DNA from 3 places in the Paenibacillus sp. J22FR21 genome. Region 3 is predicted to be linked to each of the others. Evidence: riboswitches for the same ligand, from Rfam matches in the RefSeq annotation. Region 3 holds a riboswitch; each other region holds the start of a gene.

Region 1 (4,184 bases), on a different contig from region 3:
GCGAACAACTACTTTGATCATAACTCGCCCACATACGGTTCGCCGTTTGATATGATGCGTGCTTATGGCGTTTCTTACTCCTATGCAGGTGAGAATATCGCGAAGGGTCAGCGTACGCCGGCAGAAGTCATGCAGGCATGGATGAACAGCCCGGGCCATAAAGCGAACATCCTCAGCAAAAACTTTAACAAACTCGGCGTTGCATATTACAACGGCGAGTGGGTGCAAGAATTCACGTCCTAATAATAAGATTAAATAGCTAAGAGCGGCCGTACATCGGCCGCTCTTTTTGCGTGTTATAAGTTGACGTTGTAATAACCGTCGGTTATTCTGTGACCAATGGTTATCAAACTAATCGAGACTAAATATGAGGTGCCGGTGCTATGACTACAAGAAGGCAACAATTAACGGAAGAGATGAAAGCAGCGATTCGTGCCGCAGCGGCAGCTTTATTCGCGGAGAAAGGGTATTCGGCTGTTACGATGCGTGAAATTGCCAAAGCAGCAGGCTGCTCGCATACCGCCATATATTTATATTTCAGAAATAAAGAAGAACTGCTTCAGCAGATTGCGATTCCCTCGCTGCTCAAGCTCGAACAGAAGCTGCAAGGCGAAATCAACAAGCCGGATACGGCGGCCCTGGATAAGCTGCTTGCCGTATGCAGCGAATATATCCTCTTCAGCCTGACGAGCGGCAGTCTGCAAACCGTCCTGTTCATGTCCGCCTCGGTACGAGTGGATGAACTGCAGCCGGAACTCGAGGTCAACGTCATTCGCAACCGACTGTTCGCTCACATAATGAAGGTATTGCATAGTGCGGTCTCTGAAGGGTCAGAGGAAGTGATGCAAGAGGCAGCATTGAATAATGGCCGGATCTTATTTTACTACCTGCAAGGCTTCATCAGCACCTACAGCAACCACTCCGAACCGACGGATGAGCTGCTCGCGCGGACGATGCCGATTTTCAAGCAAGGCATACAAACGCTGATTCGCGGTATGCGTTCACATTAAAACTTTCTCACTGAGCAGGGTTTGCAAGAATTAGAGGCGAAATCCTTAGGAAGACTTCATCACCCGGAGGGTATGAGACATGAGGCGTAAAGCCGTATATTGTAACAAGCCGCTTGCTGTGAATGTGAAGAGGAAGCTGGGTAAAGGGAATCATGGCGTGGACGATATCGATGCCAGATCTGATATGCACAATTACCAACGATTGATTAAATATTTGCCGGAGCCGATTTTTGTACATGACGGGAACGAAATCCTGTTCGCCAATCAAGCAGGTCTTAAACTGTTGAATATTACGGACAGCGGCGTCATTACAGGCGAGAAGAGCTTTCGTTACATACATCCGGATTATTGGGAGCGATCCGCAGAACGAGTTCAAGCGATTATGGAGACGGACGAGCCCAATGAATTTCTCGATTGCAAGGTGATTGCAGAAGGCGGGGAGATCATTGATGTCGAGGTATCCAGCACACGAATTCGCAATTACTTGAATAAAGGCACTGTTGTGCAGAGCGTGTTTCGCGATATACGCGAGAGGAAGAAAGAAGAGGAAGCGCTGATTCAATCGGAGAAGCTGTCTGTGGCCGGCCAAATGGCTGCAGGTATCGCTCACGAAATACGCAACCCCCTTACTTCGCTGATCGGCTTCTCTAAGTTTCTGAAGACGAAGATTGATCAATATCATGAGTATTTCGATATTATGCTTGTTGAATTGGACCGAATCAATTCGATCGTGCAGGAATTTATGGCGCTTGCCAAGCCGCAGGCCAATCAGTTCCGTAAGCATGACTTGGTCAAAATCATTCAAAGTGTATTGACGCTGCTTGAGACGCAGGCGATTCTGCGCGATGTGCAGATCGTCTCGCGTGCGGATGCCACTTCAGCGGAGCTGCTTTGCGACGAGAATCAGCTGAAGCAGGTATTCGTCAACGTGCTCAAGAATGCGATAGAGGCCATGCCGAGCGGAGGCGTAATCACGATTGACGTGAAGCTGCACCAGCAGAGCGAATTAATCGTTGAAATCATCGACCAAGGTGTAGGTATTCCACAGGATCAGCTGCCTAAACTGGGCGGCCCGTTCTTCACTACGAAAGACAGCGGAACGGGTCTTGGACTTATGATTTGTTATCGCATTATCGAAGGTCATCGAGGTCGAATGGACATTACGAGCATCCCTGAGAAAGGGACAACGGTGAGCATTTTTCTCCCGCGAAATGTATAGAAGTGGTAATTTCAAGAGCTGTTCCTGTATTTACCGGTAGGATTTGCTTTGCCGGATATGGTATTCTATTACGCGAGCCGAAACGTAACGTACGGGGGATCTTTTAGGGAGTGGCATAACTGCCCTCCGGCCTGTATTTCCGCATAAGGGAATGCAGCGCTGAACGCGCATATGGCGCTGGGGTGAATCGCTTATTCACGAAGCGTAGGGTTGAACTCCTCAATCCGAATCCGACAACTAACCTCGCAGGCCGCATGCGATAAGGAAGTTTATGACATAGCTTGTATAGCTGTGTGTCCTTCATCGCGATGACGGAATAAATCCGCACAAGCACAACGTGGATGATAGCCGTAAATCAAAAGGAGGCAATACAACTTGATGAAACATCTTTGGAAGAAAAGCGCGGTAATTGCAGCGCTTAGCTTTGCTGTTCTTACACACACGGCAAGCGCGGCATCGACGTACAGCGCGAAAGACGGCGACACCTTCTGGGAGCTTTCCAAGCAATTCGGCATTTCATTGGAGCAGATGCTGAAAGCTAATCCGATGATTGAGCCTACCAACATCTACGCGGGGCTTAGCATTGTTATCCCGGCTTCGAGTGTTGTGAAGACGTCGACGACTGCGAAGACAGCGCCGAAGGCGGAAGCGAAGGCTACTGCTAAGGCTTCACCTAAAGCAAAAGCAGTACCTAAGACAGCAGCAAAGGCAGCTCCGAAAGCCAAAGCGAAGGCTGCGCCGAAAGCTGTGAAAGCTGCGTCTAAAGCAGCAGTCGGTAAGTCGATGAAAATGACCTCCGTGGACAGAGAAGAAGAAATCATCACCATCGGCAGCAGCAATTATAACTATTCGGAAGTTGTTCAAGCTAAAGCAAGTGCGTATACAGCCGCTGCTTCTGAGAACGGCTCATGGGGCGCTGTTGACTACTTCGGTAACCCGCTTAAGCTTGGAACAATTGCAGTTGATCCGAAGATCATCCCGCTTGGCAGCAAGGTCTATGTTACTGGCTATGACCATGCCGGACTTCCGAGTGGCGGCATGATGGCCATTGCAGCTGATGCAGGCAGTGCCATCAAAGGCCAGCGTATTGATATTTTCATACCGCAATCACAAGAGCAAGCCAAGACGTTTGGCTTCCAATACGTGAAAGTATTCGTTCTGGAATAGCATATAGAGATGCAAACGGCAGCCCGGTCGGTGGGGCTGCCGTTTTGTTCGTTTCCATTACCTTGTCCGTGCACCGCGAGCCTCGGATTTATTCAGCAGCTCGGGCAGCGTGACGATCTGATACCCTTTGCTGCGGAGCAGCCGGATGAGCTTTGGCAGCGCAGCGACCGTGCCTGATAAATCTTGTCCTTCGCCGCCGCCGGCATGCTGCAATATAATCGAACCGGGCTGCAGCGTTCTCTTGATGTTGATGAGAATGGTGTTGCTGTCCAGGCCTTTCCAATCGACGGAATCCACATCCCAATTGACTACAATGTAACCACGCCGCCGCAGCCAGTCTACTTGCTGCGGCGTAATCTCGCCGTAGGGCGGCCGTATAAATTTGGGACTGTATCCGGCAAGAGGACGCAGAATCCAATCGGTTTGCCAAATTTGCTGCTCGAAGGCATAGCGGGAGATGCGTGAGAAGACCGCATGATCATACGAATGATTGCCGATAATATGGCCTTCCTTACGCATGCGCCTTACAAGAGCAGGGTGTTTCGCAGCGCGGTTGCCGACGACAAAGAAAGTCGCTCTTACTTTATAGCGAGCCAGTATTTCCAGTACCTGAGGCGTGTATCGCGGATCGGGCACATCATCGAAGGTCAGCGCCACTCTTCTTGATCCTCGCGGTCCCCATACAACGAATGAACCGGGAAATTGTTGCTGCAGCTTTACCCATGATATGGCGCTGCGTTTCTTCCTGCGTTTCTGCTCGCTGTTGAAAGAAGGCTGGGCATGCTTGG
Region 2 (4,184 bases), on a different contig from region 3:
GCTTTTGCACAATGGGTCCATGAGCCTGATCCCGTGTTGTCGGACCTATGCCGTAGGTTTCTCAATCGCAAGCTGTACAAATATGTTACGATGGATCACCCTGATGAGAAGCTGTGGCAAGAAATCCGTGAGCAGCTGCAAGAAATCGGCCTTCATCCGGACTATCACCTAGAAATTGACTTTCCTTACGACATGCCCTACGATGTTTATCGTCCCGGCTCAACAACTGCTGCGGGCAAGGAAGAAAAACCTCCGATTCTGCTGCTGAGCAGTGATGAACGATTGTCGGAAATCTCAAGCCGCTCGGATATCATTCGTTCCATTACCGGTATCCATCAAGGTAAGTACCATCTTTATTACCCGGAGGAACCGCTTCGCGAATCAGCTCACAGGCTGCCTGCGAAACTCCGCGAATTATTTGCTTTAATGTAGAAAGGGGTTTCCATATCCATCATGTTAATCGACACGCATACGCATTTAGACTCGCCTAAATTCGACGAAGACCGAGCAGAAGTTATCGAAAGAGCGCAGGCTGCCGGCGTACATAAGCTCATCAATATCGGCTTTAACCGTGAGACCATCCCAACTACGATGGCGCTTGCCGAGCAGTATTCCTTTATATATGCGGCTGTGGGCTGGCATCCGGTTGACAGTATTGATATGCGTCCCGAGGATCTGGATTGGATTGCATCGCTTTGTGACCATCCGAAGGTTGTGGCGATCGGCGAAATTGGTCTGGATTACCACTGGGACACCTCGCCTAAAGATGTTCAGCAGCGAGTATTCCGCGAACAAATCCAATTAGCCAAGCAGAAACGGATGCCAATCGTTATTCATAATCGGGATGCCCACGAGGATGTCGTCCGTTTGCTTCGAGAAGAGGATGCCAAGGACGTTGGCGGGGTCATGCACTGCTTCTCCGGTAGTTGGGAAACGGCGAAACAATGTCTCGATATGAACTTCTATATTTCGTTCGGTGGACCGCTTACATTCACCAATGCAAGGGTGCCAAAGGAAGTGCTTTCACAAGTGCCTCTGGACCGAATTTTGATCGAAACGGATGCTCCTTATTTGGCTCCTCACCCCCATCGCGGAAAACGAAATGAGTCTGCATTCGTCCGTCTTGTAGCAAACACGATCTCGGAGATAACGGGTAAAAGTGTGGAGGAAGTCGGCGAAATAACCACGGAAAACGCAAGGAAATGTTTTGGAATCTGATGAAAACGGCTTTGAAAGCAAGGATTTGGGACTATTCTCGTGATAAAACTGATTTTGATTGAAGAAATTGCTTGCTTTTCGTCTATTTTTCCTTGAAATTCGTTAAAATCGTCATTAATCAGTTCTTTACAATGTGGCGCGGTAGACGGTATGATTCATTTCAGAGCAACAAAACTTGTATTCCTTTTCCAATAAAACGCTTAATCTCCGGAATTCGGAGAGCGGGGGAACCAATTGTTGAAACTGTTTGTATCACGGAGAAACAGCTTGTTCGTTTCTTCTCCTTAAAACGTGTTCGTCGACTAAAGGGCGACACTGTTTTGTACAAGGCAGACAGCGATAGACATGAAATTCTTCTTGGGGTGAATTTTGCGACCGGCACAGCAGCAATTGTTCGAACGTGCCATTAGCGAATAGGGCGACTCTCACGTCCGAATCCGACAGCTAACCTCGTAAGCGTCAATAAGAGAGATCACCCTCGTGCATGCAATTCCATGCTACCATTGTCTAATGGGAAGCCACGAAACAGATCCTCTGTCGTCGGGCTTCTTTTTGTTTGAAAGAAGCATAAACTGACGACAAAAGCTGTATTATGGAAGTGGTCCGGGGCTGAATTTGGAAAGAAAATCTCTATAGTCGCGTCTATGTAATCATGCGTAACAAAGGCGGCGGGGCTATGTAAGGAGGACCGATGAAATGGGAGCACTCCAGCTTAAGGACACCCATGGGAAACGATCATCCAGCATGTCTTTCGCATTGCGATGGAAGCATGAGAACATGCGTTTAATTGTACTAAGCGCTATGATCTCAATCGCTATGACTTTCATGTTTCTGGTGTTGTTGTACGGAACGGCTGACAAGCGCGTGTCCGTAGTAGTGAATGGACGAGAAACCATTGTCTCTACGAAGCAATGGGTCCTTCAACGCCTACTGGATGAACAAGCTATTGCAGTTGGCACTTATGATAAAGTGTCGATGCCGCTGGATGGCGGTATTAAAGACGGTGACCGAATTGTTATTAATCAAGCGGTGCCTCTTATTGTAAAAGCTGACGGCAAAGCAAGAACGTTGTACACGACAGAAAGAACCGTACAGGCGGCGATCGATCAGGCTCATATATCGATACGCAGTCAAGATAAGGTAGTACCTTCGTTATCCTCGGGACTTAAACCGAATATGATTATTTCAATCACTCGGATTGATACGAAGATCTCGGAGAGTACCCACCCCGTTCCCTTCTCCACTGTGAAGAAGGATGATCCCAAGCTAGCGCAAGGGAAAGAACAGCTTGTCCAAACGGGTAAACAAGGCACGGTCGTTAAACGTTATGAAAAGACTTTCGAAGACGGAGTTCTAGTCTCGCAGACATTAGTCGAGAAGTTGACCAAGTCACCTTCTGTCGATCAAATCGTGTCGGTCGGGACGAAGAAACCTGAACCGAAGGTAACGATGCTGCGGGCGAATTCGCCGAGCATATCTACCATGACGAAGCGAGGCGTTACGTTCAGTGCAAAGAAAGTAATAAAGAATGTAACCCTTACGGCTTATTCTGCCGGCTTGGCTTCGACGGGTAAAGGCAAGAACCATCCACAGTACGGTATTACCGCATCGGGAGCACGCGTTCAAGAAGGCCGTACCATTGCGGTCGACCCGAAAGTCATTCCGATTGGCTGGTGGGTGTATATCGAAGGAATCGGTTTCCGCCGAGCTGAGGATACGGGCAGTGCAGTCAAAGGCAACAAGATTGATGTTTACTTTGACAGCGAGTCGTATGCCGATAAATTTGGGCGGAAGCGGGGCTATACGGTTTATGTGCTGGGTCCGAAGAAACCATCAGCAGTGTAGGCAGTATTCCTCGGTATGAACATGCGTATCGTATTTCGCGCGTAAATATGCCATCATAAGAAGAGGCGATGCCTCTTCTTTTTGCATGTTGTACGGAAGGGAAGGAATGGAGTCCCATGATTAAAGAAATCATTGTAGTAGAAGGTAAAGACGATACTGTCGCCATCAAACGCGCCGTTGAAGCAGAAACCATTGAGACCGGTGGGTCGGCGATTGGCGAAGCGGTAATCCGCCGAGTCATGCTGGCGCAGGAGCGCAGAGGCGTTATTATTTTCACCGACCCTGATCATGCAGGCGAGCGAATCCGCAAGATCGTGGCGCAGCGTGTACCAGGCTGCAAGCATGCTTTTCTCCCTCAGGAGGAGGCGCTTTACAAAGGAGACATAGGCGTCGAGAACGCATCACCGGAAGCAATTAAGCGAGCACTCGCTAATTTGCGGACGGAAGCGACGTCTGACACTGCCGGCCTTGCTGAGGTCACGATGGAAGATTTAATGCAAGCAGGTCTGCTCGTACATCCGCAAGCTTCGGATAGACGGCTGAAGATGGGCAATCTGCTCGGAATCGGCTATGCGAATGGCAAGCAGTTCTATAAGCGCTGTTCGATGTTTCGAATTACGCGTGAGGAATTTATGCGGGCTCTAACCACGATGGAGCAGGCGAGCGAAGGAGATTAATGATGACAGAGGGAATGAAGGCAGGTGTCGATGTTGCTTCACCGAAGCGCACGAAAGACATTATCGCCAGATACGGTTTCACATTTAAGAAGAGCCTCGGTCAGAACTTTCTGATCGATCAAAATATTTTGCGCAACATTGTCAGCGCCGCTGAGCTGGATGAGACGAAAGGCGCGCTTGAGATCGGGCCGGGTATCGGCGCATTGACGCAGAAGCTGGCAGACGCTGCAGGACGCGTAGCCGCAGTGGAGATCGACAATCGGCTTATTCCGATTCTTAAGGATGTATTGGCGGATACGCCGAATGTGCACGTCGTACATGGCGACGTGCTGAAGCTCGACCTTGCCCAGCTGCTGAAGGAGCAGTTTGCCGGGCTCTCCGGCGTGAGTGTTGTTGCGAACCTGCCTTATTACGTGACGACTCCGATTCTGATGAAGCTTCTGG
Region 3 (4,184 bases):
GGGCTTCCGATCGGCAGCTTCCAGCCGTTCAGCTGCGAAGGCTCGAACGAGCTTTCGCCTGCGTAATTGCGTGCAAGTGTGAGATGCGGATGGTAGGTGCGGCTCTCCGGCATGAGGCCGAGGGGCTTTAACCTCCTTGCAACATGCTGTTGCAGGTTGTGCAGCTGCTCGACATCCCCTGCGACGTCGGCCCATAGAACGGAGGGGCGAATCGGACGCCCGAAGACGCCTAGCGAAGTCACATTTAACGCGAAAGCCTGAACGGACGATGCTGCTTCGCGAAGTGCTGCCGAGATGGCAGGGACAAGCTCTATTGGCGTATCGCCCAGAAATTGCAGCGTGATGTGATAATCGTCAGGATGTGCCCATTTGCGAAACGGAAGCTGTGATTGGATGTCCTCGCACCCTATCGAAAGTGACTGCTTAATGGAATCCGGTACAGGGACGGCAGCGAATAAGCGGACGGTCTGAGCCGGGGCGGCTGGCATATTCAAAGGTTTATAGCAACCCCTCTCTTATCATAAATTTCACTAGTAAGTCTGATAGGCGAATCCTACTAGTCGTGATCCACGATGATATAGCCTTGCCCCAATTCAATTTTCATAAACCCCGCCATTCGGCGAGTCTGGCAGGTCAGCGGGGCGTTGCTGCCCGTCAGGATGTAATTTCGACGATCCGCGGCGTTTTCAGCTGGCAAAGCAAATGCTTTCACGAATCGAAACACTTCTCGAAGTGTTGTATAGATGGCGTTTATATACGCATCGTTCTCACGCTTGCCCATGAGATTGATGAGGATAGCACCGCTCTCATCCAGCTTGGCGGCAGCAAGCTCGAAGAAGCTCATCGAAGTCAAATGCCGCGGCGTTCCCTTATCGGAGAAGGCATCGAGCACAATAAAATCAACCGTATGCTCAGCTTCGCATGAGAGCAGTTCACGGCCATCGCCAACCGCCACATTATCGTCACGATAGCCAAAATATTGCCTGCTTAACGCCACAACTCGCTCGTCCAGCTCCGCAACTTTGATCGTTCTCGCCGTACTATGTCGAGCAATTGTTCCAACGCCATGACCAATGATAAACAGACGCTGATAGGTCGGGTTGCTGCCATTCATGAGGTGAAGCATAGCCTGCGGATATTCGAATAAGATCCGCTCAGGCTGATCCAAATCCACAGCACCTTGCATGGCGCTGTTTGAGAACTGTAGGACGCGGAATCGCCCATGTTCCTCGCCGTACGTATTCGTATCGTAAACGGTAATCTCGTTCAGCAAGCTGTTTTCCCGGTGCAAAATCTGCACGATGATTCAATCTCCTTCATCCCAGCGAGCAGGCCGGGTCCATTATAGATTTCAGCGTATCGCATCTCGGGGTCACATTCAATTGCCATGTGAGAACAATGTGCTTTGCTCCTTATTGTTGGCATCACAAGCAGTAAGGTTTGGAAGCATTCCTATGATAATCCAATTGAAAAGAATGGGTTCGCAGGATGAAAGCGCAATTATGCACGCAATTCGATAGAATTGGCGGAATTAGCACGTAAATCAAGTTTTACATTCTCTTCGCGCAGGAATAAGATTTGATTCATCAACGGAATAACTTGCTTTAAACGCTGAGTCCTCGCAAGAGGAACGGGGGAACCAATCAGAAGCCGACTTCGATCAGAACGGCTTCTTGGGGTGAATCCATAACAGGTGTTATTTGTTAAGGTAGGGTACTCTCAAGCCCGAATCCGACAGCTAACCTCGTAAGCGTATGAGAGAGAACCCCCTTCAATCGAGCTTCCAGCAGCTTGTTTCTTTATGCACGCTGTGAAAGAGGCCCGGGAGTAGAGTTTCTCTGCTCCCCGGGCCTCTTTGTGTTTTCTACCAAACGATTCAGGAGAGTGACTATTGTGAAAGATTGCAAGATTAAGGCGATCGAGCTGTTTCAATTTGATGGGGAGCTCACGGATGAACGGCTGCCCGGACATAGTGAAGACTGCATTTGCGGTTTACTCGCCATCACCACGAATGACGGAGGCTGCAGCCTCATTGAATTCCAGATGCACGGCTGTAACCTGAAGGGCGACATTGTGCAGTGGACGGCCATCTACCAGCGAATGAAGGGACTGACACTCGAGGAGAGTCTGGACTACATCCACCAGAAGCAAGACGCATGGGGGACGGAACGCGCGCATTTAATGGAATCGGCATTAACAAGCTTGGCCGAGCAGCTGGATTACACGGCGAAAGGCATAACCAATCGAAATTACGCATTATGGAATCGCGCCTATTTATTCGACCACTCGCAGGCATACGTATCGTTCTAGACGGCGATAACGATTGATTTTTATACTTTTTTTACACCTGGCAGCAGGTTTCTTTACCCCCTTTTTACGGCAACCCGTATTAAGATTTCCTTATACCGAAGAGGGGGAACCGATAAGCAGCATATGAAACCTCAAGCACGCTGAAAGACATGAATAGTTTCAATCTAGCAGGGGAAAATATTCTCAATTCACACTGCATGCAGCTATAGGAGGTAGTAAGGAGTTATGGTCAATGATTTTACAATGGTGGTATTGTTTGTTGCTGCATTCGCTATATTCTGGGGATTCCTTAAATTCTGTGAGAGAGCCTAGGGAGGGAACGCTATGATTATCGTCGGCATTATTGCAGCTATTCTTATTTTGTATCTAGGCTTTGTGTTAGTTAAACCAGAAAAATTCTAAATGGCCAGGGCGGAGGATTCATGACATGAGTATGGGGTTCGTACAGGTAGCCATTACGCTGATCATCATTATGTTGTTGGTTAAGCCGGTAGGCAGTTATCTTGTAAAAGTGTTTCAGCATGAGAAAACAGCATTGGATCGTGTGTTCGGTCCGTTTGAACGGTTGCTGTATCGGTTGATGGGCGTACGCGAAGATGAAGCAATGGGCTGGAAGAAGTATGTAGCAGCCGTCCTGCTTAGCAACTTTGTGATGATGCTCCTATTGTATCTTGTATTACGGTTTCAAAGCTTTCTGCCGCTTAATCCGGACGGGATCGGCAATATGCCTGCGGGGCAGGCTTTCAATACAGCCGTATCGTTTATTACGAATACGAACTGGCAGTCTTACTCGGGTGAGAACGGACTATCTTACCTGTCTCAATTGCTTGCGATTACCTTTCCGATGTTCACGTCGGCGGCAACCGGCTTTGCAATTGCGATTGCGTTCATTCGCGGGCTCGTAGGACGTCAGGATAATCTGGGTAACTTCTATGTGGACATGGTTCGCGGAATTACGCGTGTATTCCTGCCGCTTAGCTTCTTGGTTGCTTTGTTCTTCGTGTTCCAAGGCATTCCGCAAACGTTCCAAGGTGCTGTAGATGCGACCACGCTTGAAGGAGCTCAGCAGACGATCACCAGAGGACTCGTTGCAACACTTGAATCCATTAAGCATATCGGTACGAATGGCGGAGGATGGTTCGGTACGAACTCAGCGCATCCGTTTGAGAATCCGACACCGCTCACGAACATGGTGGAAATTATTTGCATGATGCTTCTTCCAACCGCGCTAGTGTACGCGTTTGGTTTGATGATTAAGAACAAGAAGCAGGGCTGGGCTATCTTTGGGGCCATGGGACTTATCTTCTTGGTTATGCTGACAGTCGTCTTTGTATCGGAGTACAAAGGTGTTCCGGCTCTTGATGCAGTAGGCTATCACGGAAATATGGAGGGCAAGGAAGTAAGGTTCGGCGAATCTCAGTCCGCCTTATTTACAGCCGTGACAACGGCAGCGACGACGGGATCTGTAAACAATATGCACGAATCGTTAACCCCGATGGGCGGCTTTGTTGCAATGGCCGAAATGATGCTGAATAACGTATTCGGCGGTAAAGGCGTCGGGCTGCTCAATGGGTTATTGTATCTCATTTTATCCGTATTTATTTGCGGTCTGATGGTCGGACGTACGCCGGAATTCCTCGGCAAGAAAATTGAAGGCAAGGAAGTGAAGCTGGCTGCCATTGCGCTGCTCATTCACCCTTTGATCATTCTGGCACCGACCGCGCTTGCACTTGCAACGCCGACAGCCGTCGCGTCCATAGCGAACGCCGGTACGCATGGACTATCTGAAGTGCTTTATGCCTTTACGTCCGGCGCGGCAAACAACGGTTCCGCATTTGGCGGTCTGACCGCGAATACCGACTTCTATAATGTAG

What was found. Region 3 has a riboswitch for cyclic di-AMP ahead of AC0YNS_RS31095 (hypothetical protein). Riboswitches for the same ligand answer to the same signal wherever they lie in the genome.
Region 1: it holds a riboswitch for cyclic di-AMP, as region 3 does, so the genes downstream of both, AC0YNS_RS16730 (3D domain-containing protein) here and AC0YNS_RS31095 (hypothetical protein) in region 3, are expected to answer to the same signal.
Region 2: it holds a riboswitch for cyclic di-AMP, as region 3 does, so the genes downstream of both, AC0YNS_RS30250 (G5 domain-containing protein) here and AC0YNS_RS31095 (hypothetical protein) in region 3, are expected to answer to the same signal.

The regions. Positions count from the first base shown of each region.
Region 1 covers NZ_JBWDNJ010000004.1:282,492-286,675, reverse strand. The annotation lists gene AC0YNS_RS16745 (CAP domain-containing protein) at 1-243, shown strand, start outside; gene AC0YNS_RS16740 (TetR/AcrR family transcriptional regulator) at 384-1,010, shown strand; gene AC0YNS_RS16735 (ATP-binding protein) at 1,090-2,229, shown strand; cyclic di-AMP (ydaO/yuaA leader) riboswitch at 2,295-2,497, shown strand; gene AC0YNS_RS16730 (3D domain-containing protein) at 2,605-3,396, shown strand; gene AC0YNS_RS16725 (polysaccharide deacetylase family protein) at 3,454-4,184, opposite strand, start outside.
Region 2 covers NZ_JBWDNJ010000014.1:60,740-64,923, reverse strand. The annotation lists gene AC0YNS_RS30260 (HD domain-containing protein) at 1-432, shown strand, start outside; gene AC0YNS_RS30255 (TatD family hydrolase) at 454-1,218, shown strand; cyclic di-AMP (ydaO/yuaA leader) riboswitch at 1,406-1,692, shown strand; gene AC0YNS_RS30250 (G5 domain-containing protein) at 1,915-3,063, shown strand; gene rnmV (ribonuclease M5) at 3,180-3,740, shown strand; gene rsmA (16S rRNA (adenine(1518)-N(6)/adenine(1519)-N(6))-dimethyltransferase RsmA) at 3,740-4,184, shown strand, end outside.
Region 3 covers NZ_JBWDNJ010000017.1:18,483-22,666, forward strand. The annotation lists gene thpR (RNA 2',3'-cyclic phosphodiesterase) at 1-488, opposite strand, end outside; gene AC0YNS_RS31090 (spermidine synthase) at 557-1,300, opposite strand; cyclic di-AMP (ydaO/yuaA leader) riboswitch at 1,600-1,768, shown strand; gene AC0YNS_RS31095 (hypothetical protein) at 1,894-2,310, shown strand; gene AC0YNS_RS31100 (potassium-transporting ATPase subunit F) at 2,635-2,712, shown strand; gene kdpA (potassium-transporting ATPase subunit KdpA) at 2,744-4,184, shown strand, end outside.